DNA from 3 places in the Pseudarthrobacter equi genome. Region 2 is predicted to be linked to each of the others. Evidence: riboswitches for the same ligand, from Rfam matches in the RefSeq annotation. Region 2 holds a riboswitch; each other region holds the start of a gene.
What was found. A riboswitch is a leader RNA that binds a small molecule or an ion and turns the genes downstream of it on or off. The one in region 2 is predicted to bind S-adenosylmethionine.

Region 1 (7,486 bases), 1.2 Mb from region 2:
CTCGTCCAGGCCTTCTGCCAGGGTCAGTGCGGCAGCGAGCGCCGTTCCGCCCGTTGCTCCGGTCAGCAGCCCCTCCTCGCGGGCTGCCCGCCGGGCGGTAAAAATCGCGTCACGGTCGCTGACCCGGATGTATTGGTCCACGACGCCGGTGTCGAACGCCTCCGGCCAGATGTCCTCCACGGATTCGGGGTGCAGGGCATGGCCGGCGCCTTCCACGTACTTCAGCGCACCGTCGCCGCCGCCGTACCGGGAATGCTCCGGATCAGCCGCCACCACCCGCACCGAACCGCCGCTGGCGTCCTTCAGGAAACCGCCGGTGCCGGACAGCGTGCCGCCCGTTCCCACGCTCGCCACCAGATGGGTGACGGACCCTTCCGTGTCATCCCAGATCTCAGGGCCCGTGGTGTGCCAGTGGGCAGCTGGGTTGGCGGGGTTGTCGTACTGCTGGGCAAGCCACGCGCCGGGGGTGGCTCCGGTGTACGCGGCAGCCCGGGAAGCCAGATGGCCCGGATGGTCGCGCGGAACGAAATCGGCCACCAGATGCACCTCGGCGCCGTAGGCCCGCAGCAGCCGGACCTTCTCCCCAGCGGTTGCCGCCGGGGCGAAAATCACGGCCCGGTACCCCAGCTGCGCCGCCACCATGGCCAGCCCGATGCCGGTGTTGCCGCTGGTTCCTTCCACCACCGTCCCGCCGGGACGGAGCAGCCCCTCGCGTTCGGCGGCCCGGATCATGGACAGCGCCGCCCGGTCCTTGACGCTGCCGCCGATGTTCTGGAATTCCAACTTGGCGTAGATCCTTGGACGGAATCGCGCCCCGAGGCGGCGCAGGCGGACCAGGGGCGTGCCCCCGATGCCGTCCAGGACGGATTCAAAAACGGTCACGCCGTCACCTCCGCGTCCGGAACCGGGCGGGGATGGACTGCGGGGGCGCTGCGGAGGGCTGTCATGCGGCCACGGTAGGACCGCGCAGCGGCGCGTCCCAAACTATTTTGAGCCGCGTTTCCCAGCATGTCGCCCGATGTGCAATTGCGGCTCCGCCCACCCGGCCGGCGTCACGGGACCTGTCACACAGGGACCCCTCACGGAAGCCTCAGGTAACCGGACTTCACCGGGATTAACGCTCCGACGCCGGATGAGGAGTGCCCTGCTGCCCGGGCTTAGGGTCCCGATATGGGCCGAATCGCAGGGGCAAGCACTCCACTGACCAGGGGCACGCCGTCACCGCGGGCCGCGCTGTGGCTGTGCCTCGGCGCCGGGTTCGTGACCCTGCTCGATCAATCGGTCTTCGTGCTGGCCGTCCCTGCCATGGCAGCCGGCCTGCACGCGGACAGCGGGCAGGTGCAGTGGATCCTTGCCAGCTATTCCCTGGCCTTCGGCGTCGCGCTGGTCCCGGGCGGGCGGCTGGGTGACCTGCTGGGCCGCCGGAAACTGTTCATCGCCGGCATTGCCGTGTTCGGCGCCTTCAGCCTCCTCGGCGGACTCGCATCGGATCCCGCCGTCGTCATCGCCGCCCGCCTGCTGCAGGGACTGGGTGCCGGCACGCTGAATCCCCAGGTGCTGGGCCTCCTCCAGGACATCTTTACCGGCTCCGGACGGGCCAAGGCCCTGGGCTACTACGCGGCCGCCGGTGGCACGGCAGCCGTCTGCGGCCCCGTGGTGGGCGGCATCATTCTGTCCGCCGGCGATCCCGCCCTGAGCTGGCGGCTGTTGTTCCTGGTCAACGTCCCGCTCGTGCTGGTCCTGGTGCCGCTGGCCCTGGTCTATCTTCCGCGGGCGACGCCGCAGCCCGGCCAAGCCAGGTCAGGAAGCACAGGCAGCCACGGCACGGACGCCGCCCGCTCAGACAGCCCCAGCCGCGTCCACGGCTCAAGCGAGGCTGGACCGCGCCGCTCCGCCGTGGATGTCCCCGGGGCAGTGCTCCTGGGTGCTGTGGTGGTGGCATCGCTGGTGCCCACCATTTACGGTCCGGGCCCGGTGGCAGTCCTGTGGGCAGCGCTGGGTGCCGTTGCAGTACTTGCCTTCGCGGGATGGGAGTTTTTCTATCACCGGCGCGGCCGCACGCCGCTGCTCAGCCCGGCCCTGGTGAGGTCGCCCGGGTATCTCCTGGGCACGGTGGTGGCACTGTGCCAGTTCGGCGTCGGAGCGGCCATGGCGGCCGTGACCTCCCTGTACTTCCTGACCGGAACGGGCCTGCCGCCGCTGGCAGCTGCTGCGATCCTGGCACCGCAGGCCGCCGGAATGCTGCTGGCCTCCAGCCTCAGCTGGAGGTTCGTTGCGCGGTACGGCAGGACGGGAATCGTGGCCGCCATCGCCGCGGGGCTGGCCTGCCTCCCGGCAAAGGACTGGGCGGTCCAGGGGTTCGACGCCGGTGCTGCCGCAGCCATCGTCGCCGGGGTGGGGCTCTTGCAGGGCGTGGCCACAGGACTGGTGGTGGCGCCCAACCAAACGCTCACGCTGGCCCATGCCCCGCAAGGGGCGGCCGGCGTGGCTGCGGGGTTCTACCAACTCAGCCAGCGCTTCTCCGCCGCACTCTGCTCCGCCGCGGCCGCTGGCATGTTCCTAGGCGAGGGTGCCTCCGGTGGCAATGCCCGGGAGGCCTTCCACCAGGGAATCCTGCTGTGTTGCGCCTTGCTGGCCGCCGCACTGCTGGCCGGAGGGGCGGACGCCGGGCGGATCGCTGTGGCGGCACGCAAGGCGAGGGCCGCCGTCGCACGCTCCGGAAAGGAAAGTACGACGACGGCCCGCGCCGCAGTGCCCGGCGCACCGCTGCCTGCCACGTCGGTGTCCCGCGGCTCAGTTCCCGTCGACTCAGTTCCTATCGACTGAGTTTCTAGTGACTAGGTTCTTTGGCGGGTGGCGCCTGTCGGTGCCGGGATCGGTGCCGGGCCAGGTTCCCCGGCCCAGGGAATCGGCGGACGCCTAGCTAGCGGTGTCGACGGGCCCGGTGGTCGGTACACCGGCGTCGCGCAGGGCGGGGAAACCGCCGTCAACGTGCACCGCGTTGGCGTAACCGAGCAGCTCAAGTTTCCGTGCAACCGGGCCGGAGCCGTTCACGGAGCCGCAGAACACCACGATCTTCTGGTCCGTGCCCTCAACCTGCGCCAGGCGTTTGTCCGAACCGGGGCCGAAATCCTCCTCCACGCGCCCGCGGTCCACCACCAGTGCTCCCGGGACTGCCCCGGTGCTGTTGCGTCCGGCGTCGCTGCGGACGTCAACCAGCAATGCACCGCCGGCAATCAGTTGGGCGGCTTCTGCGGCCGTGACGAGCTGGGTGTCTGTTTCGGTTTCAGTGGTCATGACTTTTCCTTCTCGTGTGTGGATGGTGATGGGACAAACTTCAGGCCAGGCCCCACTCGGCAGCCAGCAGTTCGTAGGAGCGCACGCGGTGCCGGTGGTTGTGGGCGATGGTGGTGATCAACAGTTCCTGGGCGCCCGTGGCGTGCTGCAGGTCGCGTAATTGGTCCGCCACCTGCGCCGCGCCGCCCACGAACCGCGTTTCCACCCGGTCCCGGATGAGGTCCGGAGCCCCGGTTTCGGGTGCGGCTGCCTGCGCATCCAGGCGGCCGCCGTCACTGGGTGCGGGGTAGGGGATGGCGCCGTGGCCGGTGCGGATGCTGTGCACCCAGGCGGCATAACCGGCACCAAGGGTGCGGGCGGTCTGCCCGTCATCGGCCACCAGGACGTCCGCGGAGACGGTGACGTATGGCTCCGCCAGCGCGGCCGACGGCTTGAAATGGGCCCGGTACTCGGCCACCGAATCCAGCACGGTGGCGGGGGAGACGTGGTAGTTCGCCCCGAACGGCAGGCCGAGCTTCCCGGCCAGGCGGGCGCTGGGACCGGCCGTTGAACCATGGATCCAGAACTGGGGCGTGGTGCCCCGCGCCGGAGTGACAGTGATTTCCTCGCCGTGCCGGGTCCGGAAGCCGCCGGTGAAGAACCCGATCACGTCCTGGACGTCGCTTTCGAAGTTGTCCGCGTCGCCGGGTTCGCGGCCCAGGAGTTCGGCCTGGAGGCGGAACTTCCGCGGGAGGACGGAATTGAAGAGCCGCCGGGCCGCCGGGACCAGGAGCCCGTCCACCACCCGGGCTCCCTCGTCCGGTTGCGCCGGAGCGCCCGCGCCGGCTGAGCCCGCATGAAGCGCGGTGCCGTCCGCACCAGCACCAGCACCGCCCGCACCCGCGCCGGAGCCGTAAACGGCGGAGGCGGGCTCCGCCGTCGTCCGTCCTGCACCCGTCGAATCCGCGGCCGGCGTGCTGGGCTGTCCTGACCGTCCGAACCCCAGGTCCAGCCGGTCCGGGTACACGGCCGCGAGCGTGCCGAGATTCTCCGCCACCTGCAGAGGCCGGTAGTTACCCAGGATGGTGGCGGCCGTGCCCACGCGGATGGTCCGGGTAGCCGCGGCAACCAGGGCGGAGAGCACGTGCGGGGCGGAACCGGCGACGCCGGGGTTCAGGTGGTGCTCGGCCAGCCAGAAGCGGTGGTAGCCAAGGCCCTCGGCCGCTACAGCAAGGTCAATGCTGTTGCGCAGCGCGTTACCGGCCGACTGCCCGGCAGGGACTGGACTGAGATCGAGTACTGACAGGGGGACAGCGGAAGCGGTAGGCATGGCATGACCCTACGAGCCTGCCCACCCGGTCCCAAGCGGCCCTGTCACCGGGCTAAACCCGGGGAAACAGGCCGTCACGGAGCCCGCTTCCGGGTGTGGGCCGAAGAGCCCAGATGACGCCAAAAACCGCTGTTTGACGCGGGATTTCCTGCGTTGACGCCGCGCGACAACCGCGTTTGTCAACGCATTGGACCGGCTCCTACATTCAAGCCATAGGTCAAGAGTCAGCACGCCAAGGACCGGCTGGTGCTGCGGCAACCCTCAGGCATTTTGTGGCGGGGTGCTCCGGAAACAGACCTGGCCGCCCCGCGGCAAGTGAATGTCGTCCCGGCCGCCCTGCGGCCCTGAAGAAGGAAACCATGGCTTCAACACCTGTACCTGAACTGCGCTCCAAAATAGTGGCGCTCGAGCTCGATGGCGACGGCGCCCACCCGGCTGCGTGGCGCCGCGCCGCCCACCTTCCCGGCGCCCTGCTGGGCGGCGGCCGGATACGGGAAACCGTGCAGGCCGCGGACATCGCAGGCTTCCACCTGGCCACCTTCCGCGATTCCCGCGTACTGGATGCCGGCAGCACCGGCATCGCGGGCCGGATCGACGCCGTGCAGCGCGCGGCCTTCGCGGCTCCGCTGACCCGCTCCCTCGGCCTGGTTCCCGAAGCGGGAACGCTGTTTACCGAGCCGTTCCATGTGGCCACGCAGTTGGCCAGCCTGGACTACTCCTCCCACGGCCGGGCCGGCTGGCTGGTCAGCGCCGCCAACGAACCCGCCGAGGCACAGTCCGTGGGCCGCGAGGCACTCGCCGAAGCCGATGTCCTGGCCGAGGCAGCGGACGTGGTGGAGGCCGGCCGCCGGCTCTGGGATTCCTGGGAGGACGGCGCTGTCATCCGGGACGCAGCCACCGGCCGTTACCTGGACCGGGATAAGCTCCACTACGCCGACTTTGACGGTGACAGATTCTCCGTGAAGGGCCCGTCCATCATTCCCCGCCCGCTGCAGGGCCAGCTGGTGGTCTTCGCACCGGCGGACCTGATCCCCGCCGTCGAAGCGGATGTGGCGCTCGCCGCCGCCGGTTCCGTTGACGGACTGGCGGCCGCGGCGACTGCGGCAGCAGCGGCCGGAACCCCGCGCACCCTGGTGGAGCTCGACGTCGTCCTCGACTCCCGTGGCCAGGCCGCGGCGGAGCGCCTCGCGGAGCTTGATGCGTACGAACCCTGGCAGGGCGGCGCCAGGTACGTCGGCAGTGCGGCAGGGCTCGTCGAGCTGCTGGTCGAGCTGTTCCGGGCAGCCGACGGCGTCCGGCTCCACCCCGCCGTCCTGGACGTTGACCTGCCCGAACTGGCCGCCCAGGTGCTGCCGGAACTGCGCCGTGCCGGTGTGGCCGCACCGCGCACCGGAACCACCCTCCGCGAAACCTTCGGCCTTCCCCGCCCCGCCAACCGCTACGCCGCGGCCTGAAAGAGAGCATCATGAGCACCCACCACCGCCCCGCCGGCAACGGCCAGATCCAGTTCGGCGTCTTCTTCCAGGGCGTCAACCACACCACCGTCTGGAAGACTCCGGAGAGCGGGTCCCAAACGGACTTCGAATCCTTCCGCCGGGTGGCCCAGACGGCGGAGCGCGGCCTCTTCTCCGCGTTCTTCCTCGGCGAGGGACTGCGCCTGCGCGAGCACCTGGGCCGCATCCACGACCTCGACGTCGCCGGCCGCCCCGATGCCCAGACAGCCCTCGCGGCCCTGGCCGCCGTCACCACCAACATCGGCCTGGTGGCCACCCAGAACACCACCTACAACGATCCCGCAGACCTGGCGCACCGCCTGGCCAGCCTGGACCTGCTCTCCGGCGGGCGGGCGGCCTGGAACATCGTCACCACGGACAACGCCTGGACCGGTGCCAACTTCCGGCGCGGCGGGTTCCTCAAGCACGAGGACCGCTACATCCGGGCCGAGGCCTTCGTCCAGACAGCCAAAGCGATCTGGGATTCCTGGGCCGACGGCGCAATCGCCGGGTCCCGGGATGCCGGGCGCTGGCTAGAAGAAGGCAGCATCACACCCGTCCGGCGCACGGACGCAAGTTTCGACGTCGACATCACCGGCCGCCTGCCGCGCTCCTCACAGCACCATCCGGTGCTCTTCCAGGCCGGCGACTCGGCGGACGGGCGGGACTTCGCCGTCCGGAACGCCGACGTGATCTTCTCCCGGCACGCCGAGCTCGAGGACGCCAAAAGGTTCCGCGAGGACATCGTGGCGCGCACCCTCAAGGCTGGCCGACCCGCCGACGACGTGAAGATCTTCCCCGGCCAGGAGTTCATCCTTGGCGCCACCGAGGCCGAGGCGGAGGAGAAGCACCAATGGGTCCGCGAACAGCAGGTGGGCCCCGAGACGTCCATCGCGTATCTGGAACAGTTCTGGGGCCGGACCCTCACCGATTACGACCCCGACGGTCCGCTTCCCGAAACGGACCCCGTCGTGGACGTCACCAACCCCACCCGCGGCAACGCCTTCCACGGCGCAAGCGCCAAGGAACTCGCGGCCCAGTGGCGCGCGGAGGCCAAGGACAAGGGCCAGTCCATCCGCCAGTTCGTCGCCGCACGCTCCCGGCTCAACGGCCGCGGCCTGGTGGGTTCCTACGATGGCATCGCCGACAAGCTCGCCGAATACGCCCACGCCGGCGCCGTTGACGGCTTCAACATCACCCCCTGGATCGTTCCCGGCGGGCTGGACGAGATTGTCAACGAACTCGTCCCGCGCCTGCAAGACCGCGGCGTTTACCGCACCGAATACGAAGGCACCAACCTCCGCGAAAACCTGGGCCTCCGCGCCCCGCTGACCCGCCGCGCCTCCCTGGACGGCGGCCTGACCGAAAGCGAAAACGTCGCATGACC
Region 2 (7,486 bases):
GCGCCGTATCCGTGCAGGAGCACCAGCAGGGGTTTACCGTCCCGCTCGCCTTCAGGGTGCGACCACAGGACGACGGGGGCAGGAAATACTTCGGCTTCAGTCATGGTTTCCATTCTTACAGTTACCCGAAAGTAACAACCTACGTTCGCGTAGGCAGCGAGGCGGAAGGCAGGATAGGACCCGTGACTGACGCAAGCCCCCTCCAAAGCCCCATCACGGACACCGGTTCCCACCCCTGGACCCGGTACGTGGCCATGGGCGACTCCTTTACCGAGGGCATCGGCGACCCCGAGCCCTCAAGCCCCGGCGGCTACCGCGGCTGGGCCGACCGCGTGGCAGAAGAACTGGGCCGGACGCTGCCCGACTTCGCCTACGCCAACCTGGCCGTCCGCGGCCGGCTGCTCCAGCAGATCGTCGACCAGCAGCTCGCTCCGGCACTGGAGCTCAAGCCCGACCTGGTGACGCTCTCCGCAGGCGGCAACGACCTGATCCGCCCAGGCGGAGACCCCGACGCCCTGGCCGAAAAGCTGGATTCCGTGGTGCAGATCCTGTCCATGGGCGGCGCCACCGTGGTGCTGTTCAACGGTCCCGATACCGGCTCGTCGGTGCTGGGAAGGATCCGCAGCAAGGTGGCCATCTACAACGAAAACCTGCGGACCGTCGCAGCGCGGCACGACGCCGTGATTGCGGACATGTGGTCCCTGCGGCAGCTCAGCGACCCCCGGATGTGGGACCAGGACCGCCTGCACTTTTCTCCGCTGGGGCACCACACCATCGCAGCCATGGTGCTCGAGTCCCTGAACGTGAAGCACACGCTCGAACCCCGCCACCCCAAGCCGCTGCCGCCGAGCACCTGGCGGGAGGCCCGCACGGGCGACCTCGTCTGGGCGCGCGAATACTTTGTGCCGTGGGTGCTGCGGCGCCTGCGCCACCAGTCCTCGGGCGACGGCATCACAGCCAAGCGTCCGACGCCGGGTCCCGCCTTTGGGCCGGGCGTTCCCCTGGGTTCGGGGGAAGGTCCGCTGGGGACGGCCGACGCAGTGCGGCGCTGAGCTGGTCTGGTCTGGTCTGGTCTGGGGCAGCTTGCCGGTGACCGCCGGAACGGCATGCGGTCCGTGACCGTTAAGCTGGAAAGACCCACTCGAGAGGCGCAGCACCGTGAGTAACCTGTTTTTCTGGATCATCATCCTGTCGTTCGTGATCCCGATGGCCATGCGCATGTACCGGAAATCGGTGGCCAAGCGGAACCACGACCAGAGCTTTCCCGGCCGGTACCCCGAGCAGTTCCCCGGTGCCGGCCAATATCCCGGCAGCCAGAACCCGGGCGGCCAGTTCCCCGGATCGGCCGGGCCGCAGAGCAGACAGCCGCGCGATGGCTACACCCAGCAGGACTACTACTCGGGCGGGTTCCGGCAGATCGGCCAGCAGGCACCGAACGTCCCCCAGCCCGGGCCCTACCAGTACGGCCAGCCGCCGGTCCCCGGCCAGGGCGGGCAGCCCTTCGGTCAGCCGCCGTACGGGGAGCAGCAGTTCAGCCAGCCTCCCTACAACCAGCCCCAGCCCGGCCAGCAGCAGCCCGGGTACCCCGCGCCGGAACAGCCGGCAGCACCTGCCACTCCCCCGCCGCCGTCGGCCCCGCAGGGATTCCGGGCCCGGAAACTCGCGGAACTGGACCAGAAGTACAGCAACGGCGAAATGTCCATGGAGGACTACATGGCCCGCCGCAGCGAAATCATGAACGGCTAGCCTGCGCCGCAGAAAGCCTCTAAGGGCCTCCGGGCGCCATCACGTCCCCGGGATCATCAATCAGAGGCTTGTTCGCGCCACCTGCCCCTTAAGGGTTCGGATCCGCGGACAAGCCTCTGTTTCATGTGCGGGCCGCGCTGCTAGGCCAGGAACTCCGCCCGGAGCTGGGCGCCCAGCTGGCCGATTTCGGTCAGGAAGCCATCGTGGCCGATGGGCGCCTGGATGAGGTGGACCTCGACGTCGCCAGGCAGTGCCTGGGCCAGCTCGTGTGACTGGGACGGGAAGTAGAGCCGGTCCGATTCCACGGCCGCCACGAAGAACCGGGCACTGGTCCGGGCGAGGGTATCGGCCAGGCTTCCCCGGCCACGGCAAACGTCGTGGCTCATGAGCGCCTCGGTGAGGGCGATATAGCTGTTCGCATCGAAGCGCCGGACCAGCTTGCTGCCCTGGTGGTCCAGGTAGCTCTCCACCTGGTACCGGCCCCTGCCGGCAAGGACCCCGCCCTGCAGCGGCGACTCCGAAGCCTGGGCTTCACGGCCGAAGCGGTACTCCAGCTCGGCGGCCGACCGGTAGGTGATGTGGGCAATGCGGCGGGCGAGCGCCAGGCCGTCCTCGGGGCAGGGACCGCCGTAGTAGTCGCCGTCGTTGAAGTTCGGGTCCTGGCGGATGGCCAGGGTCTGCGCCTGGGCGAACGCTATCTGTTCGGCCGTGCTGGCGGCTCCCACCGAGATGACGGCACAGCGCTGCACCCGTTCGGGGAACGTGACGGCCCATTCCAGGGCCCGGGCGCCGCCCATGGAGCCGCCCAGCACCGCGTACCAGCTCCTGATGCCCAGCTGGTCCGCCAGGCGGGCTTCAGCTTCCGTGCTGTCCCGGAGCGTCACCAGGGGGAACCTGGAACCCCAGGGCTTGCCGTCGGGGCCGGGCGAGGACGGCCCGGTGGAGCCGTAGCAGCCGCCCACAATGTTGATGGAGACCACGAAGAAGCGGTCAGTGTCCACGGGGGCGCCGGGCCCGGCCAGGTGTTCCCACCAGCCTTCCTCGTCGGTGTCCCCGCGGGTCACATGCGTGCTGCCGGTCAGGGCGTGCTCCACCAGGATGGCGTTGCTGCCATCGGCGTTCAGGGTCCCCCACGTTTCGTACGCCAGGGTGACGTCCGGCAGGAATCCACCGCCCTCGAGCTGCAGGCCACCGATGGAGGCATAGCGGACAATTCCGTGTTCGGGTGCGGTTGTACGGGCGACGGTAACCGTCATGGCAAGACCTCTTCTACGCGCTTGCCCGCCGTCGTTTACCGGCAGGCCAGGTCTTCACCCGGGGCACCCCGCCGCGGAAGGAGGGTTGCCGGCCAGCAAGCCGGGGCTGTCACTGGCACTCATGACCTGGTTCGAGTGTACGAAACACCCCCCGCTGATGGCCAAGCATGTGACTGGTTGTGACTTGGCGGTCCGCGCTGCCTTTCCCGGACGGCTGACCGGCGGAAAGGGAGGCCGGCCGCCTGGCCGGCCTCCCGCCGTCGTACGTCTTTGGCTTAGCCGGCCGCGCCCTTGGCGGCCCGGAAGCCCGCCTCAAGGTCTGCCAGGATGTCATCGATGTGCTCGATGCCCACCGACAGCCGCACCAGGCCGGGGGTCACGCCCGCTACCGCCTGCTGTTCCGGCGTCAGCTGGCTGTGGGTGGTGGAGGCAGGGTGGATCACCAGGGACCGGACGTCGCCGATGTTGGCGACGTGCGAGTGCAGTTCCAGGGCGTCGACGAACCGCTGCCCCGCTTCGGCTCCCCCGGCAAGGTTGAAGGCGACGACGGCGCCCGTCCCCTTGGGCCCGTACTTGCGGCCGCGCTCGTACCAGGGGCTGGACGGCAGGCCTGCGTAGGCGACGGATTCGACGTCGTCCCGGCGTTCCAGCCAGCGGGCCACCTCGGTGGCGTTGGCCACGTGGCGTTCCACGCGCAGGCTCAGCGTCTCCAGGCCCTGGGCGATCAGGAAGGCGTTGAACGGCGAGACGGCCGAGCCGAGGTCCCGCAGGAGCTGGACGCGCGCCTTGAGGATGTAGGACAGGTTTGCGCCGAGGAGGCCGTTTTCCCCGAGGTCCCTGCCGTAGACCAGGCCGTTGTAGGTGGGGTCCGGGGTGTTGAAGCCCGGGAACCGTTCCGGGTCCTTGCTGAAATCGAACTTGCCTGAGTCGACGATGACGCCGGCGATCGCCGCTCCGTGCCCGCCGAGGTACTTGGTGGCCGAGTGGACCACGATGTCGGCGCCCCATTCCAGGGGACGGATCAGGTACGGCGTGGAGAGGGTGTTGTCCACGATGAGGGGCACGCCGGCCTGGTGCGCCACCCCGGAGATGCCTTCGATGTCCAGGACGTCCTGGCGCGGGTTGGAGACCACCTCGCCGAAGAACAGCTTGGTGTTGGGCTGCACGGCGTCCCGCCACTGGTCCAGGTTGTCCGGGTCAGCCACGAACGTCACGGTGATGCCGAACTTCTTCAGCGTGTGGGCGAACAGGTTGTAGGTTCCGCCGTACAGGCTGGGGCTGGCCACGATGTGGTCGCCCGCCTCTGCGATGTTCAGGATGGCGAAGGTCTCCGCGGCCTGGCCGGAGCTGAGCAGCAGGGCGCCGAGTCCCCCTTCGAGGCTGGCGATGCGCTGCTCCACGGCCTCCTGGGTGGGGTTGCCGATGCGGGTGTAGATGGGGGCCAGTTCCGCCAGGGCGAACCGGTTGGCCGCGCTTTCGGCGCTGGGGAACACAAACGAGGTGGTCTGGTAGATGGGCAGGGCCCGGGCGCCGGTGGCGCCATCGGGCTCCTGGCCGGCGTGGATCTGGCGGGTTTCGAAGGACCAACCGTTGGACATTCAAGGCTCCTTTGACATGGGCCCGGCATGCTGTGAGCACCGCGGGCCGCGCTTGCCGCCCGGCCGTTGCCGGACAACCAGGTCCTCACCCGGGGCACCCCACCGCGGATGGAGGGTTGCCGGCCAGCGAGCCGGGGCTTGGCGCTGGCACTCATGACCTGCGCCCAGTGTAGGAACACCTTGGCGGCGGCGGACAGGATTGTGACGAACATGGTCTCCGCGGCTGCCGGCAGGGCGGAAAACTGATCCCCAAGAAAATGGAAATTTCGAGTAAGGCAACCCTAAGCTGAGAGCCCGATCACAAAGTGCCAAGATGTTGGCATGCGCATGGATCACGTCTCTTACGCCTGTGAACACGATGGCCTCGCGGCCACTACCGAACGAATTGCATCTGCCCTCGGCGTTGAGGCAGTGAAAGGCGGGGTACATCCCCGGTTCGGAACCCGGAATATGATCATCCCGCTCGCGGGCCACAAGTACCTCGAAGTGGTGGAGGTCCTTGACCACCCCGCCTCGGACAAGGCTCCCTTTGGACAGGCCGTACGGGCCCGTTCCGCGGCGGGCGGCGGCTGGATGGGCTGGTGCGTCGAAGTGGACGACCTCGCCCCGTTCGAGGAGCGCCTGGGCCGCGCGGCCGTCAACGGCAACCGCAAGTTCCCGGACGGCCGGGAACTGGTGTGGAAGCAGATCGGCATCCTGGGACTCATCGCCGACCCCCAGGTCCCGTACATGCTCAAGTGGCAAGGCGACCCGTCGCTGCACCCGTCCAACGCCTATGACAGCAGCCTCAAGATGAGCTGCCTGACCATCGCCGGCTCCGCTTCGCGGGTCACCGAATGGCTGGGCGAGCCGGTGGAGAAGCCGCTGGAGGACGTGGCTGTCGAATGGGTGGCCCCGCACGGCACCCCCGGCATCCTGTCCGTCACGTTCGAAACCGCCAATGGAGCCGTCACCCTCTGACCCTCCACCTGTGGTCCGGTTGCACACCGGACCACAGACGCGGACGCCTGTCCGCACCAGCTTCGGCCGCTATCAGCTTGTGACAACGGCGTCACCTGCTGATAGCGGCCGAATCCGTTTCCCGGCGAATCCACTCCCCCGGCGAGACCTGCCTACCCCAGGCCGACGGCCTTGCCGAACAGGCTGAAGCCCACGAACGCCACGATGTCCAGCAGCGCGTGCGCGATGACCAGCGGCATGACGCGTTTGGTCCGGGTGTAGATCCAGGCGAAGACAATGCCCATTACCACGTTCCCGATGAAGGGACCGAAGCCCTGGTACAGGTGGTAGCTGCCGCGCAGCACCGAACTGACGGCAATCGACAGCGGCACGCTCCACCCGAACTTGCCGAAGCGGTCCATCAGGTAGCCCACCACGATCACTTCCTCCACGATCCCGTGCCGGATAGCGGAGAGGATCAGCACCGGCACGGTCCACCAGTAGGCGTCCAGGGCGCTGGGGATGATGGCGGTGGTGATTCCAAGGGCACGTCCGGCAGCGTAGAGTCCCAGCGACGGGATGCCGATGAGTGCGGCCAGGCCCACCCCCTGGAGCAGGTCCTTGCCCGGACGGGCGAAGGTGAAGCCCAGTTTCGTGAAGGCTGATCCGGACCCCGCTCCAAGGTCCCCGGAGGCCGCCTGCCTGGAGCCCGCCAGGAAGTACAGCACCAGCAGGACCGGGACGAGGGCGAAGAAGATATCCAGGAGCTGATAGGTCAGGTCAAAGTATTCGCGGGTGCTCTGGGACCGGTTGAGCGTCGAGGTTCCCTCGGCCAGCGGTGCCCGGGTCATCTTGTCCAGGAGCTGCACTACCGAGTACACGGCGGACTGGCCGAGGGACAGGCCCAGGACAATCCAGACTTCGAACGCCAGGCGGCGGCGGGAGGGAACCAGCATGTACCCATCTTGCCCGCAGTTTCTGGACCGCGGCTGATGGCCCCGCCGTGTCAGGGCACGGGGGCGACGATGACCTCGGTGCCCTTGGCCTCGAAGGCGGCCTTGTCCCGCGGCGAGATGCCGGCGTCCGTGATCAGGCGGGTGAAGTCATAGCCGTCCATGGTGGCGAAAGCACGCACCCCCACCTTGGAGGAATCGGCAATGACATAGGACACCCGGGCGCGGCTGGCCAGGAGCGCGTTCACCGAGGCTTCCCCCTCCCCCGTGTTGGTGGGGCCCACCTCGGGGTCGATGCCGTTCACGCCGATGAAGGCGATGTCCAGGACCACCTTCTGCATGATGATGTCCGTGTACGGGCCCACCAGCTCGTAGGACCGAGGGTTGAGGATGCCGCCTGTCACCATCACCTTGATATTGGGCCGTACCGCCAGTTGCCCGGCGATGTTGATGGCGTTGGTGACAACGGTCAGCGTTGACTGGTTGGACGGAGCGTTCAGGTCTTCGCGGGTGGCCAGGATCTGGGCCAGTGCCGTGCTGGTGGTGCCGCCGCACAGGCCGATGACGGCGCCGGGTCGGATCAGGGCAGACGCGGCCCGGGCAATCTGCTCCTTCGCCTCGGCATGGTCGTCCCGGTTGTAGCGGCCGGGCAGGTCGTAGGCGAGGGCGCCGGTGGTGGCGCCGCCGCGGGTGCGGGTCAGCAGCCGCCGCTTGGCAAGGCTGTCCAGGTCGCGGCGTGCAGTGGCGGGCGAAACCCCGAGGGTGTTGACGATCTCATCCACTTCCACCTGGCCGGTCCTGGCAAGCAAGTCGAGGATGGCGGTCAGGCGGTCAGTGCGGGTCATGCGGGGCCTCTCGGTACAACGGCCACCGCTCCGGATGACGTTTCATGATCATAACAGACCCTAAATAATCATCTAACGTCAAAATGCGGTGGATGCTTCCGCTGTTTAACGTTGCCGGACACCGGCCCGCCACACAGCGTACGTCAACG
Region 3 (7,486 bases), 1.9 Mb from region 2:
CAGTACGCCGTCAGCAGCGCGTAGGCGGCCACCACCAGGATCAGTACGTTGAGCAGCCGGCCCGGAGCCAGGTAGGTGCGGGCGAACAGTGCGTCGTACATGGCCCGGTACGTCGTGTCCGGAATAAGGGCCAGGCGGACGTCGAAGCCGTTGGCCAGGTAGGGGTTGCCCCAGGACAGGAACGCGAACAGCAGCGCGACGGCGGTGCAAGCCACTACCAGCCACGTCCTCGCAGACAGCCACGCCACGATGGTCCGCCGGTGGTAGCCCGCCACGAGCCCGATAACGAACAGCACCTGCCAGACAAGCAGCGGGAACGAATCCTCGAACTGCGACGGCAGGAGCCGGAAGCGGGTGATGGAGCCGACCGCGTAGAGCCCCAGCGTTGCGGCCAGCACCCAGACGGCCTTGCCGCGGCTGAGCGCTGCGAGGATCAGCGGGCTGACCAGCAGCAGCACCACGTACAGGCCCATGACGTTGAACTGCCACGGCCCGAACTGCAGCAGGAGGACGGCAGGAAGAATCTGTGGCGGCACCGGGAACTGGAAGAGGGATTCCATCCCCGCATACAGGTCGTAGGTGCGGCCGGCGCCCTGGTGGCCGGCCCCGCCGGTCCCCTGGTCCACGAAAGTGGTGAGCGCCTCGGTCCGGAAAATGGGGAGGAGCGAAACCAGGAAGACGCCGATCAGGACCACCAGCGCCGTCAGGTACAGCTTGCCGGCGCGGCGGGACGTCAGGTCCAGCACGGTGCCGAAGTCCTCGCGCACCCGGGGGCCGTAGACCATGCCCACCACCAGCCCGGAGAACAGCACGAACAGTTCTGCGCCGCTGACGAAGCCAACTGCCTCCTGGGTCAGCAGCTGGAACAGCGATGTCATGCCCAAGTGGTTGACCACCACGAAGACGATGGCCATGCCGCGGAGCAGGTCCACCCGGGAATCCCGCTTGGAGGGGTCGGCGTAGCCCCAGGCGGTAGCGGCGTTCACCCTGCGGGGAACCTGCCACAGTGCCACCAGCAGGAGGATCAGCGCCGCGCCCACTGTCCAGGCTGCGGCGCCCGTCAGGGTGTTGGCCCGGACATAGCTGCCGCCTGTGCCTACTTCCGTGACGGGTCCGGTGACCATTGACGAATCCTTCAGCCGCGCGTGGGCAGCCTCGGCCACGGCAGAGTTGCCGGTCAGCAGCCAACTGATGCTCGCCACTCCAGTGTCCCGGGTGCTGGTCCGTTCGTCCCACACCACCAGCGCAGTCTTCTGGAACTCGGCGGACGTGGCGGCCCCCACCACCTGGTCGAACCAGCCGGCCTTGACGTCCACTTCGGAGGCGCCTCCGGAGGACGGGCTGTAGAACGCGGCGGTCTGCAGCACGAACGGCTTGCCGCGCCCGGCTGAATAGTCCCTGTAGAAGTTTTCCCCGCCGGAGGCTGTGAGCATCTCCCGCAGCTCGCCCGCCCTGGGTACCGTGTTCACCGCCGCCCCGCCGGCCGTATCGTCGTGGAAGGCGGTCAGGCCCACCCAGTCCACGGCGTCGTCGCCGGGGTAGTACGGTCCGTAGGCGCTGTCCGCCCCGTCCCAGGTTCCGTCACCGTTGGTGTCGAGCAATGCGAAACCCCCGCTGCCGGGTGCTGCCGCGTTCCGGCTCCGGGCGAAGGGATAGTCCTTGCCAAGGTACGGCTCCCACACCATCAGCGGACCGCCGTCGGACTTCTTGAACGCCGCGGACACCGCACGGAAGGCGTCCCGGTACGCGCCGGGTTGCTGGCCCCATTCCACCCAGCTGGCATTCATATCCGGGGCAAAACGGATCAGCACCTGCCCGGTGAAACCCGATGTCAGCCGCCGCACTTCCGCGGCAAAGGACGCTGCGGCAGCGTCATCAATCTGGTCGAGCGGCACAGTGGGCTTCACAGTGAACATCGCATGCGAACCCTGGAGTGACGCCTGCTCCAGGAAGCCCCGGAGGTTGTTCTGCTCCGAGGGGCGGTACGGCAGGGCGAGGTCGTGGCCGTAGGCGGCGGGAGATGCTCCAAGCCGTTCGGCGAAACCGGCAGCGGAATCTTCACCCCACTCCAGCACCGCGCCCAGCAGGGGTTTTCCCTCGTCCGGGTTAAGGTCGGCGGCGCTGGCGGCGCCTGCGGGCAGCACCACGGCACACGCTGCCAGAAGCACAACGGCAAGGAATGTCCACACCCTCGACGCGCCCGCGCGGAACGATTGGACCGAAGGTTTGGTGCGTCGTCGCGCGGATGTACGCATGCTCATGGAACCCCCCGGTGCCGAAGACCTGATGGGGCAGCGGCCCCACCTGTACTTTATCGGTCGAAGCCCGCCGGGAATGCATGCAGGAAGCAGCGTAAAACCCGCCCACCTGCGGCAATGCCGCCGTCGGGCGCTGCCCGGAAAGCGCCCGGCACGCCTGTGACCCTGTGTTTCCGGTTCAGTTACGGAAGATGACGACGGCGGCGGTGCGGCTCCCGGCGGCAGGTGTTACGTTTTTGGGGAGTAATGAGTACCGGCGCCAAGCCCTGACTGGCCGGTCGGCAACCCTCCTTCCACGGCGGGGTGCCTCAGGTGAATACTCGGCATATCGACCGATTCGAGCTGCAAGCGTGAGAGAAGGAGATCCGTCATGTCTGACGCACCTGTCCCTGAAGAGAAATTGTCCTACCGCCTGATCAGCGGCCCGGACGACCGCGCCTTTTGCGAGCGGATCTCGGCTGCCCTGGCGGAAGGGTACGTGCTGCACGGCAGCCCGGCAGTGACCTTCAACGGCAGCAGCGTCATCGTGGCCCAGGCCGTGGTGCTCCCGGCAGCCATCGCCTCCGCGGACGCCGCCGTCGCCACCGCTGTGGACCACCTGGAATCCGCCACTGAAGAACCCGAATTCGACGGCGAGGGCCACGCATGAGCTACGCAGGAGACCTGACACCCCAGGAGGCCTGGGCCAAACTGGAGCAGGGCGCCATCCTGGTGGATGTCCGCACTGAGGGCGAATGGGCGCACATTGGCATCCCGGACACCAAGGCCACGGACAACGATCCTCTGTTCATCCAGTGGACGTTTCCGGGCGGCATTCCCAACCCGGAATTCATAACCGACCTTGAGCAGCAGGGCCCGGAGAACCGCGGCACCGAGCTGCTGTTCCTGTGCCGCTCCGGGCAGCGCTCCATTGCGGCGGCTACGGCGGCAACCCGGGCGGGCTTCATCTCCTACAACGTCCTGGAAGGCTTCGAAGGCGAACCGGACCGTTACGGCGAACGCACCGTCAACGGCTGGAAGAACCGCGGCCTGCCCACCAACCTCGGAAAGAACTAAGTGACCTTCAACGAAGATGCCGCCGGCTGGAGCCCTGACACCCAGGCCGTCCGCGGGGGGCTGGACCGCACCAACTTCCAGGAAACGTCCGAGGCGATTTTCCTCAACTCCGGGTTCGTGTACGAGTCCGCCGCCGCTGCCGAACGCGCCTTCACCGGCGAAGACGAACGCTTCGTCTACTCCCGCTACGGCAACCCCTCGGTGGCCACGTTCCAGGAACGCCTCCGCCTGCTGGAGGGCACCGAGGCATGCTTTGCGACGGCGTCCGGCATGTCCGCCGTCTTCACGGCCCTCGGCGCGCTGCTGGCTGCCGGGGACCGGGTGGTGGCTGCCCGCTCGCTGTTCGGCTCCTGCTTCGTGATCCTCAACGAAATCCTGCCGCGGTGGGGCGTGGAGACCGTGTTCGTCGACGGCCCTGACCTGGACCAGTGGCGGTCCGCCCTGTCCGAGCCCACCACCGCTGTCTTCTTCGAGTCTCCTTCCAATCCCATGCAGGAAATCGTGGACATCGCGGCGGTCAGCGAACTTGCGCACGCGGCGGGTGCCACGGTGGTGGTGGACAACGTCTTCGCCACTCCGCTGCTGCAGCGCTGCGGCCAGCTGGGGGCGGACGTGATTGTGTACTCCGGCACCAAACACATCGATGGCCAGGGCCGGGTGCTGGGCGGGGCCATCCTGGGTACCAAGGAATTCATTGACGGTCCCGTGAAGCAACTGATGCGCCATACCGGGCCCGCCCTGTCCGCGTTCAACGCCTGGGTGCTCGCCAAGGGCCTGGAGACCATGGGACTGCGCGTCAGCCACTCCTCGGCCACGGCGCTGCGGCTCGCGGAATGGTTGGAGCAGCAGCCCGCCGTCAGCTGGGTGAAGTACCCGCTCCTGAAGTCCCACCCGCAGTACGGGCTCGCGGCCAAGCAGATGAAGGCCGGCGGCACGGTGCTGACGCTCGAACTGGCACCGTCCGGCGGCCGCACGGGCAAGGAGGCCGCGTTCGCACTGCTGGACGCGCTGCGGGTCATCGACATCTCCAACAACCTGGGCGACTCCAAGTCCCTCATCACCCACCCGGCCACCACCACGCACCGGGCCATGGGCCCGGAGGGCAGGGCCGCGATCGGCCTGACCGACGGCGTGGTGCGCCTGTCCGTTGGGCTGGAGGACGCCGAAGACCTCATCGGAGACCTGGAACAGGCCCTCAAGCAGATCTAGGGTGCTCCCGCTGCGGCGGCGCTGATCCGGACACGGACGGCGTCGCCGGCGGCGGGCCCTGCCTGGTTGTGACGGCGACCCGCCCGGCAGTGCGGTCTAGGACTGCCGCACCCGCAGCAGTTCGGGAACGGTGTCCACTTCCGAAGGATCCAGGGCGTCGCGCATGGTCACCCTGACCGCGTGCTTCACCACTGCGCCGAAGCCGAAGTCCTCGGGCTGGCCGGCCAGTGCCTTTTCCCGCACCTGGCGCTGCTCAGCCGAGCCCGTGCCGCGGGCAATGATGTCCTCCACGCTTTGCCGGGCGAGTGTCAGCTCACCCTGTTCGTCCAGCACCGGGGCGAGGTAATCCACCAGCGACCGGACCACATCGGCGGCGCGTGCCGGACGGAAGTTGCCAAAGTCCAGCAGCTCGCCCGTGAGCCCGGAGTTGCTGGCCTGCCATGATGCCATCCGCAGCAGGACCGTGGGGACCGGAGCCGGGTCCACGCCGTCGCGCCACTCCCTGCTGGCCGACTCCACCAGCGCCCGCACCAGGCAGGCGATCAGTGCGGCGTCGTCGGCGCGCAGGCAGACGTCCGCTACCCGGACCTCAACCGTGGGGTGGTTCCGCGAGAGCCGCGCGTCAAAATACAACATGCCTTCGTCCAGCATCACGCCGCTGTCCAGGAGCCGCGTGACCACCCTGCGGTACGCAGGGTAGGTACCGTAGACGGCCGCTGGTCCGGAGGTGGGCCACCGGTTCCAGGCCTGGGTCCGGTAGCTTTCGAAGCCTGTGGGCAGCCCGTTCCAGAACGGAGAGTTGGCACTGAGTGCCGTCAGTACCGCCAGCTTGTCCCTGATCCGGTCCAGCACCGCCACGCCCTCATCCGGCGACTCGATGTACGTGTGGACGTGGAAGCCACAGGTCAGCTGCTCCTGCGCGGTGAGCCCGAAACGCTCCAGCATCTTGGCGTACCGGGGATCGGGGGTGGTGTGGCTGGTGGATCCCAGCGGTGAGGTTGCCAGCGCCGCAACCCGGGCATGGTTCTTCTGCGCCGCCTGGTCGGCGAGGGACCGCCCGGCACGGATCTGGTCCAGCAGCGTTCCGTAGTCCAGGCACGGCCGGGTCTGCGTCTCAATCTGCTCAAGTTTCAGCTCGGCACTCAGGCCCATGCCGTCGTCGTCCGCTTTGTCTTTGGCGGCCGGTGCCTGCGGAAGCTGCGGCAAATCATCTGCCGCCACGTGCCGCCCGGACAGGAGCGCGTCAGCAAGGGCGAGCGGTTCGCCGGACTCCGGATCAACAATCAGAAGCTCTTCCTCAACGCCGAAGGTACGCATAGTCACATTCTGCGGCAGGGACGGGACATTTGAAGTGCCCCGCCCCATCATGACGAAGAGTGAATGTCAGCCCTGGAAGTACTCAATCCTGGCGCCGATGGTGTTGAGCCGCTCTGCCAGGTCCTCGTACCCGCGCTCGATCACGTAGATGTTGCGGAGCTCGGACACGCCGCGTGCCGCCAGCATGGCCAGCAGCAGGCAGGCGGCCGGGCGCAGCGCCGGCGGGCAGCCCACTTCGGCAGCGCGCCATTTGGTGGGGCCGTTGATGTAGATCCGGTGGGGATCGAGGAGCTGGACCTGAGCGCCGAGCCGGTTCAGCTCCGTCAGGTAGATGGCGCGGTTCTCGTACACCCAGTCGTGGATCATCGTCTGGCCGGTGGCGTTGGCGGCGATGACGGCGAAAAACGGCAGGTTGTCGATGTTGAGGCCAGGGAACGGCATGGGGTGGATCTTATCCTCCGGCGCCTTCAGCTCCGAGGGCTTGGTGGTCACGTCCACCAGCCGGGTCCGGCCGTTCCGTGCCACGTATTCGCCGGAGATTTCCAGCTGCTGGCCCATCTGCCCCAGCGTTGCCAGTTCGATCTCCATGAACTCGATGGGCACCCGGCGGACCGTGACCTCGGAGTTCGTCACGATGCCCGCGGTGATCAGGCTCATGGCCTCGATGGGGTCCTCGGACGGGAAGTACTCGATGTCGGCGTTGATGACGGGCTTGCCGGTGATCCTCAGGGTGGTGGTGCCCACGCCTTCGATGGTGACGCCCAGCATCTGCAGGTAGAAGCAGAGGTCCTGCACCATGTAGTTGGGGCTGGCGTTCCGGATGACCGTGGTGCCCTCACGGTGGGTGGCCGCCATGATGGCGTTTTCCGTAACGGTATCGCCGCGCTCGGTGAGGACGAAGGAGCGGTCCCGTGAATCAGCCGACGGCGCCTGGACAGCGTAGAAACCGGCCGTGGCTTCCACGGACAGTCCAAACTGGCGCAGGGCCTGCATGTGCGGCTCAACGGTGCGGGTACCGAGGTCGCAGCCTCCGGCGTAGGGAAGCCTGTACTCGGCGGACTCGTCCAGCAGGGGACCCAGCAGCATGATGACGCTGCGGGTGCGGCGGGCAGCCTCCACGTCCATCGAGTCGAGGTCCAGGACGGCCGGCCGGCGCAGGCGGAGGTCGGTGGCGTTGAGCCAGGTGCATTCCACGCCGATGCTGGTGAGCACCTCCACGATGCGGTTAACCTCTTCAATCCGGGCCAGGCGGCGCAAGACCGTGGTGCCGCGGTTGATGAGGCTGGCGCACAGCAGCGCAACGCCGGCGTTCTTGCTGCTGTTCACGTCAACCGAGCCGGACAGTGTGCGCCCGCCCTCCACCCGTAGGTGGGTCATCTGCGGTTTACCCACGTTGACGATGCTCCGGTCGAAGATGGTCTCGAGGCGCTGGATCATTTTCAGGCTCAGGTTCTGTTTGCCCTGCTCCATCCGGGCCACCGCACTCTGGCTGGTTCCCAGCTCGGCGGCCAGCTGGCCCTGGGTCCAGCCCTTCTCGCTCCGGGCGTTCCTGAGCATGACGGCTACGTGTTCAGCGGTTTCCTGGGTCATGCAGCGAATATATCATCTATGAGTTTTTGGTGGCCAATTAGGCGGGTTACGGCTCC

Region 1: another riboswitch for S-adenosylmethionine. It lies ahead of BLT71_RS02770 (LLM class flavin-dependent oxidoreductase); the one in region 2 lies ahead of metX (homoserine O-acetyltransferase MetX).
Region 3: another riboswitch for S-adenosylmethionine. It lies ahead of BLT71_RS20085 (DUF1737 domain-containing protein); the one in region 2 lies ahead of metX (homoserine O-acetyltransferase MetX).

What each region holds. Positions count from the first base shown of each region.
Region 1 is NZ_LT629779.1:614,290-621,775, forward strand. It holds gene BLT71_RS02750 (PLP-dependent cysteine synthase family protein) at 1-882, opposite strand, end outside; gene BLT71_RS02755 (MFS transporter) at 1,171-2,826, shown strand; gene BLT71_RS02760 (rhodanese-like domain-containing protein) at 2,920-3,297, opposite strand; gene BLT71_RS02765 (LLM class flavin-dependent oxidoreductase) at 3,338-4,606, opposite strand; SAM riboswitch class IV at 4,822-4,930, shown strand; gene BLT71_RS02770 (LLM class flavin-dependent oxidoreductase) at 4,966-6,060, shown strand; gene BLT71_RS02775 (NtaA/DmoA family FMN-dependent monooxygenase) at 6,072-7,484, shown strand; gene BLT71_RS02780 (ABC transporter substrate-binding protein) at 7,481-7,486, shown strand, end outside.
Region 2 is NZ_LT629779.1:1,834,022-1,841,507, reverse strand. It holds gene BLT71_RS08270 (alpha/beta hydrolase) at 1-104, opposite strand, end outside; gene BLT71_RS08265 (SGNH/GDSL hydrolase family protein) at 183-1,052, shown strand; gene BLT71_RS08260 (hypothetical protein) at 1,159-1,746, shown strand; gene metX (homoserine O-acetyltransferase MetX) at 1,887-3,002, opposite strand; SAM riboswitch class IV at 3,015-3,129, opposite strand; gene BLT71_RS08250 (bifunctional o-acetylhomoserine/o-acetylserine sulfhydrylase) at 3,278-4,600, opposite strand; SAM riboswitch class IV at 4,644-4,759, opposite strand; gene BLT71_RS08245 (VOC family protein) at 4,922-5,560, shown strand; gene BLT71_RS08240 (CPBP family intramembrane glutamic endopeptidase) at 5,713-6,495, opposite strand; gene BLT71_RS08235 (DeoR/GlpR family DNA-binding transcription regulator) at 6,546-7,337, opposite strand; gene BLT71_RS08230 (amidohydrolase family protein) at 7,443-7,486, opposite strand, start outside.
Region 3 is NZ_LT629779.1:4,422,601-4,430,086, forward strand. It holds gene opgC (OpgC domain-containing protein) at 1-2,261, opposite strand, end outside; SAM riboswitch class IV at 2,501-2,615, shown strand; gene BLT71_RS20085 (DUF1737 domain-containing protein) at 2,629-2,907, shown strand; gene BLT71_RS20090 (rhodanese-like domain-containing protein) at 2,904-3,314, shown strand; gene BLT71_RS20095 (O-succinylhomoserine sulfhydrylase) at 3,315-4,523, shown strand; gene BLT71_RS20100 (glutamate--cysteine ligase 2) at 4,620-5,840, opposite strand; gene BLT71_RS20105 (UDP-N-acetylglucosamine 1-carboxyvinyltransferase) at 5,907-7,430, opposite strand.